DNA from 2 places in the Cupriavidus sp. C3SS-1 genome. Region 2 is predicted to be linked to the other one. Evidence: predicted binding sites of a transcription regulator. Region 2 holds the regulator's gene; the other holds the start of a gene.
The links. The regulator FliA, encoded in region 2, starts transcription of late flagellar genes. The targets are predictions, from matches to a motif close to CTAAAGTTTNNNNNNNNNNNGCCGNTA.
Positions count from the first base shown of each region.

Region 1 (3,398 bases), on a different replicon from region 2:
CGACGCCGCCGGCATTGTCGCAACCCTGTTCGCGCTGGGTCAGCTCGCGGCCGAGGCCGCCGACACGGACGCCGGCGATGCCCTGATCGACCGCTATCACTTCCTGCGCGGCTTCGCAGCCAGCCACGCCGAGGCGGCCGCGATCTACCGGGCTATTGACTGATGAGGGGCGGCCCCGGCTTCGGCCGGGGCTTCCAGGAGGCGACCATGACCAGGAACAACGCTCCCCAGGCACCGACGAACAGCTACGCGACGGACGGCAAGTGCCACAACGCCGAGCCGGGCACCTACGGCCACGAATGCGGCAAGCCGGCCGCATGGATCGGCACGAACCACAAGGGGTTCAGCTCGGGATTCTGCGACGACTGCAAGCGCCACGGCTACGAAGCCCGCGACGTGATCGCGTGGCGGCGTGCTGACACTTGAGGGGCCGGCCGATGGCGAAGAAACGCAAGACGCCGGCCCAGCCGGGCCAGGACTGGAACGCGCCGGCGGCCGAGCTGCTGGCCGAGCTGCCCACCGACCGCGACGAGCTGCTGGCCGCCGCCGTGGCGGCCGTGGTGGAGATCGACGCGGCGATCATGCGCGGTGACGGTGCGGCCGCCGAGGCGGCCAGCGACCGATACGAGGCCGTCATCTGGAAGATGAACGGCGGAACGCACGTGGGCAGCATGGCCGACCACGACGCGCCCGGCCAGGTCATCGAGCGCCATTGCGCGGCGGTGCCTGGCGACGTGCCCTTGTGGGGCCAGCGCGGCCAGTTCCTGGTCGCGGATGGCGACATGCGCGCCCTGGTGGAGTACGAGGCCGGCTACGGCGGGCCGCTGGGTGCCCACTTCCAGTTCCACGTCATCGACCTGGACAGGCCGTTTATCTCCGAAACGGGCTACCGCTCGCACTTCGACACGGCGCAGGGCTGCATGACGGTGGACGAGGTTGCGCGCGGCATCCTGGCTGCGCAGCGAGCCGAGAAGAAGCGCCCGGTGATGGTCGAGGCCAGCTACCGCGACCGCCTGGCCGATGCTCCCCTGCCCGCTTGGCTGGCCGGCTTGGAGCCGCCGGCGCGGCGCGCACCGGCGACCGTCCTGGTGCCGCCGGGGTTCGTCCTGGTCGATGTGGTGCTGCCCTCGCATCGGGCCTTCATCGCCAGGCGCTGGGCGGCCGAGGCCGCGACCAGGATCAAGGCGGCCAGGGCCGCCGGGTTGGACGCCAAGGGAAAAATCACCGGCGCAGGCCCGGAGCGAGATCCCGCATCGCCAGAAACGACGATGACCTGCAGCATCGTCAAAGCCGACGATGCCGAGCCGGGCGAGGGCGGGCCTGTATCGCCGGAAACAACGATGCCGCGAGCGAGCGCGGCAACCTGCAGCATCGCCAGGAATGGCGATGGAGGCCCGGCCGACCTGGTGGAGTTCAAGCCCGGCCAGCGGTGCGAGATCGTGAGCGTCCATCACCCGGTTTTCGACCGCTACATCGGCAAGCGCATCATCATCGTGAAGGTGCATCCCGACACCCGCCAGGTGTGGGCGCACGACGACAGGCCGGTAACGTACAAGACCAATCGCGCAGGCCGGCGCGTGGTCGATTCAGACCCGAGCTGCATCCAGTCGATCTACGGCTTCGACCAGTTGCGGCTTATCACTTGACCAGGAGAACGAACGAATGACGAACGACGCCAATATCCGGCTGGAGTGCTTGAAGCCGGCCGAACGCTGGGCGCAACCGACCGGCGAGGAAGTCCGAGAGGTGCTGCGCCTGGCCGGGTTCAGCGGCAGCAAGGCCGCGAAGGCGCTGGGGCTGGGCGCGAAGGGCGACCGCACGATCCGCCGCTGGATCGGCGAGGACACCCCGATTCCCTATGCGGCATGGGCGATCCTGTGCGACCAGGCCGGGCTGGGCGTGATCTGGAAAGAGGATTGACGCCAAGGGAAAGGTTTTAGCGGCTAAAGTTTAGCCTTCGGATTCCGGTAAAGCGAAAAAAGTTTAGCTAAAGTGCTTGACAGGTTAGGGCATTTTGCCCTAATATAGCACTTGAAGGCCGGGCACATTGCCCAGGTCAACTACCGGAGAAAGTCCGATGAGCGACAACAAGATTATGCCCTGGATTGACGAGCTGGAGGGCGCGGCAGCGACCGACTTCCCGGCCCGCCGTGACGAGATCGCGGCCATGATGGCCGAGGCGGCCGAGCTGGTGTGCAAAGCCGAGGAACTGCGCGGCAAGGCGTACTTCGCCGGATGCTCCCTGGAGGGGCAGGCCAAGGGCCATTGGTCGATGGAAGCCGTCGAGCAGGCCAAGCGCCGGGCCGGCTGGTAAGAGCACATGGCCCGGTCGGCAACGGCCGGGCCTATCGAGGACGCCAAGAAGGAGTATTGCGTGAGCCGAGGCAAGATCAAGGGCGGCCCCAGGTGGAGGAACGCCCCGGAGTGATCCGGGGCGCTTGGCCTGGTGCTGGCACACCGTAACCATGCTTCCGAGTGGGAGCACCCAGCATTCAACACGTAAGCGCGTGGAGGGTCAAGCTATGTCCAACATCATCAAGTTCCCCAAGGAGATCGAGCAGCCCGCCGCGCCCGCGCCGGTGGAGCCTGCCGCCGCGTCTGCTGCCCCCAACAAGGCCCCCGGTGCTGGCCTGCTGGCCGGCCTGGTCAAGTTCGTATGGGTGGCGACCGTGCTGGTCTGGCCGATCCTCAAGTGGGTGCTGTCGATTGCCACCTTCTTCCAGTTCGTGCGGATGCTCTACCACTGGAACACGCCTGGCGTGTATGCCGGTTGGTCGTTCCTGGCGTACTTCGCGGTGCTGACCGCGATCACCTACTTCGTTTCGATCTACAAGCCGAAGGGGCTTTGACATGAAAAAACAGACCCTACCCTACCCGCCGGGATTCGTGGAGCCGAACACCGGCCGGGTGGCCGTCCTGGTGCGCGAGTACGCGGCCAGCGACTTGAACGGCGATGCGCCGGCCTATTGGTACAGCGCGCAATCCGAGGAATGGGGCCTTGACCCCTGGCGACTGGTGGAAGGCGTCGATCCGCACACCGCCGGCGGTCAGTTCGACGTGTGCTTTGCCAACGGTTCGAGCCGCACGGTCGGCCCGCTGATGACGTTCTTCATGAGTGCCGCTGACGCGGCCAGGTTGAACGCCAAGAAAGAAGATCACGCGCCCATTTTTAGCCGCTAAAACGCTTGACGCGGGCGGCGAGTTTAGCTAAACTTCTGCACATGGTCGGCGGCTGGCACCGCCTTTTGTTCAACAACCGGGTGTGGAGTTTATATGGGTGTTCTCCATGAAGAAACGGCTAACCGAAGCCCAATTCCAGGCGGCGATCAAGGGCCTGGAGATCGGGCAACAGACCATCGACATAGCGCGCGGCGTGCTGGTCGATGGAAGGCCCCAGG
Region 1 covers NZ_CP172702.1:1,889-5,286, forward strand. Annotated here, with positions in the region: gene ACIGJC_RS31465 (antirestriction protein) at 1-163, shown strand, start outside; gene ACIGJC_RS31470 (hypothetical protein) at 208-426, shown strand; gene ACIGJC_RS31475 (hypothetical protein) at 438-1,646, shown strand; gene korC (transcriptional repressor KorC) at 1,663-1,920, shown strand; gene kleA (stable inheritance protein KleA) at 2,078-2,314, shown strand; gene kleE (KleE stable inheritance protein) at 2,523-2,849, shown strand; gene ACIGJC_RS31495 (DUF2761 domain-containing protein) at 2,851-3,180, shown strand; gene ACIGJC_RS31500 (transcriptional regulator KorA) at 3,287-3,398, shown strand, end outside.
Region 1: kleA (stable inheritance protein KleA) is a predicted target of FliA. The motif match lies at 1,944-1,970, and genes of this name have one in related genera.

Region 2 (3,398 bases):
GGCGGCGGCCTGGCGGCGCTCCAGCTGGGCGTGACCGCGCTGCGCCTGGAACATTCGCCGACGGCTACGGCGCCGGCCTTCCTGGCCCGCCTGGCGGGCCGCAGCGGGCCGCGCCAGCCGGGCAGCGCCGCGGTGGCCGGTCCGGTGCTGAATGAAGGCATGGGCCGCCTGCTGGCCTTGCTGGACGTGCTGGAAAGCTATCCGGGCCGCCAGTCGGATGGCACGCCCGACACCGTTGATCTCCTCGAAAGCGACGACACCGCTGCTGCCATCGGTGCCGCGCGGCCCGCTGTGGCGGCGCCGGCCGGTTCGTTGTCCGGACTGCCCGAACTCATGGCTCCCGGAGTCACGTCGTGAGCACGCTGGCGATGGACCAGGCCGAGAGCCTGCGACGCATGCTGGCGCCGCGCGTCACGCGCCGCATCGCCGTGGTGGCCAGCGAACAGGGGGCGGGGGCGACCACCATTGCCTGTGGCCTGGTGCATGCCTTGTCGATGCAAGGCGAACGCGTGCTGCTCGTCGATGAGGACCGGGCCGGCCATGCCGTAAGACTGACCGGCGCGGAGCCCGCCGGCTCGTTTGCCGACGTCCGGGCAGGCCGCCTGACGCTGGAGGCTGCGCTCGGTGCGCGTCCGGCTGGCGCTGCCGCAGTATTGCCGGCTGGTACGCCACAGTCGAACGTCGCGCAATGGCCGGATTCGCTGTCCGGCTTTCGCAGCGTGCTGATCGATGCCATGACGGACGCGGATGGTGCGCTCTCCGCGCTGGCGGGCGCCGCGCACAACGTGCTGGTGGTGATGCGTCCGGAGCTGGCCTCGATCACCGCGGCCTATGCCTGCATCAAGCGCCTGCACCATCTGCACGCCTGCCGGCATTTCCACCTGGTGGTCAACATGGCGGCCACCGACGCCGCGGTGCAAGCCATTGCCGGAAACCTCGCGCGCACCGCGCGGCAGTACCTTGGCGTCGAGATCAGCAGCGCTGGCTGGCTGCCTGCCGATCCGCTGGTGACGCGCAGCGTGCAGCTCGGGCGCTGCGTGGTGGAAGCCTACCCGGCTGCGCCAGCCACGATTGCATTGCGCCGGGCCGCCAGTGGCATTGGCGCATGGCCGTTGCGCGCAGAGCGGGTCACGGCCGCGCCATCCGCCGTGGCGGCCTGAACGCATGACCGTTCGCAACGGAAGACGACCCCGCCCCTGACCCCGCCGGCCCGCCATGCGGGCAGGCTTTGCAAGCAAGCATTCACGAGAATTCCACCATGTACACGATCCAGGGAAAGCTCGAACAGGCCGACGTGGTCAAGACCCACGCGCAGCTGGTGCGCCGCATCGCGCTGCAACTGGCGGCCAAGCTGCCGGCCAGCGTGCAGATCGATGACCTGATCCAGGCCGGCATGATCGGCCTGCTCGACGCGGCCAAGCGCTATGAGGATACGCATGGCGCGCGATTCGAGACCTACGCCAGCCAGCGTATCCGCGGCGCCATGCTTGACGAGGTGCGGGCCAACGACTGGCAGTCGCGCAGCCTGCGCCAGTTCACGCGGCGCATCGAGCGCACGCAGCGCGGCCTGGAACAGAAGCTCGGCCGCGCACCGCTCGACTCGGAAGTCGCGCAGGAACTGGAAATGCCGCTGGACGACTACCAGGTCTTGCTCAACGAGGTCTATGGCTGCCAGCTCCTTCACTACGAAGACTTCGAGCGCTCGGGCGAAGAAGACTTTCTCGACCGCCATCTTGGCGTCAGCGAAGACGGCAATCCGCTCACGCAGCTGATGGAGAACGGCATGCGCGAAGCGCTGATCCGCGCCATCGACCGGCTGCCCGAGCGCGAGAAGCTCGTGCTGTCGCTGTGCTATGACCAGGAACTCAACCTGCGCGAGATCGGCGCGGTGCTCGAGGTGACCGAATCGCGCGTCTGCCAGATCCGCGGGCAGGCCATCACGCGCCTGCGCAATCAATTGCGCGGCATGCTCTGATGCGCGGCCGGTCTGGCATCGGACGGGGTGTCCAGCATGCCATGGCGGCCGTGCTGGCGGCGATCGCCACCGCAGCGTGGGCCGCGCCCGAGGCCGGCACCCGGCATGCCTGGAGCGCATCGGTCAATGGACCGGCGCTGTATGGCCGCGGCCAGCGCACCGTTTCTCCTCCGATCCTGCCAAGCGGCAACCTGCCGCAATCCGAAGGCATCATCACCTCGGTGCGCTGGCACTACAGCTTTGTCGCGACACCGCCGGTGGATCTGCAGGCTTACCTCTGCAATGCCCAGCGTTGCGTGATGCTGCCGCAGTCTGAAGGCAAGACCGACGCCTTCGATGGCGACGACGCGACCCAGGGCTTTGTGTTTGCCTTCAGGCTGCCCGGGCAGGGTGCGGTGGCGCCTCTGCTGCAGGGCAAGAGCAATCAGGTGATCGTGGGGTTCCGTTGACCGACAGCGTGCCAGCGCCGGTGTGACGACCAAACCCACATCGATATCGCCGCCTGGCACCACCGGCACTGTTCTGTTTCCACGTTTCCCTTCATTCGGTAGCATGTGGTCATACTGTCTCGCGACAGTGTTCGCGGCCCCTTGTTGCCCATTCCGTAGCGATGCCGTCGGATCCCGCAGGTCGCGATTTCCTGTGGGGAGGGGGCCGCCTCGTCACTAGCTTCAGTTGGCCATGCGCTGCGTGCGGGCTGAATGCGTTGGAGGATCAAATGGAAGATCAAGTTGCAGACGTGCTGATCATCGGCGCCGGGCCCGCGGGCTCCGTGGCAGCCGGGCTGCTGCGTCGCCGGGGTATTGGCGTGATGGTGCTCGAGAAGGAGACCTTCCCGCGTTTTTCCATTGGCGAGAGCCTGTTGCCGCAGAGCATGGAATACATCGAGGCGGCCGGCATGCTGCAGGCCGTGGTCGAAGCCGGGTTCCAGTACAAGAACGGCGCGGCGTTTGCGCGTGGCGACCGTTATGTCGATTTCGATTTCCGCGACAAATTCTCGTCCGGCTGGGGAACCACCTACCAGGTACAGCGGGCCGATTTCGATCATGTGCTGATCCGCGAAGCGGAGAAGCAGGGCGCGGAAGTCCGCTTCCGGCACCAGGTGACTGACGTGGACGTATCGGGGGCGCAGCCGGTCGTGACCGTGCGCGATCCCAATTGCAACAGCTACCGCGTCACCAGCCGCTTCCTGCTCGATGCCTCCGGCTTCGGGCGCATCCTGCCGCGGCTGCTGCAGCTCGAAACGCCATCCGGCTTTCCGGTGCGCAGCGCCATCTTCACGCATGTCGAAGACCGCGTGATGCCGGGCACCTTCGACCGCAACAAGATTCGCGTCGGGATTCATCCGCGGCATGTGGATGTCTGGTACTGGACCATTCCGTTTTCGAACGGCCGCTGTTCACTGGGCGTGGTCGCCGAGAAG
Region 2 covers NZ_CP172700.1:2,380,596-2,383,993, reverse strand. Annotated here, with positions in the region: gene flhF (flagellar biosynthesis GTPase FlhF) at 1-357, shown strand, start outside; gene ACIGJC_RS26970 (MinD/ParA family ATP-binding protein) at 369-1,160, shown strand; gene ACIGJC_RS26965 (RNA polymerase sigma factor FliA) at 1,259-1,975, shown strand; gene ACIGJC_RS26960 (flagellar protein FlhE) at 1,975-2,424, shown strand; gene ACIGJC_RS26955 (NAD(P)/FAD-dependent oxidoreductase) at 2,694-3,398, shown strand, end outside.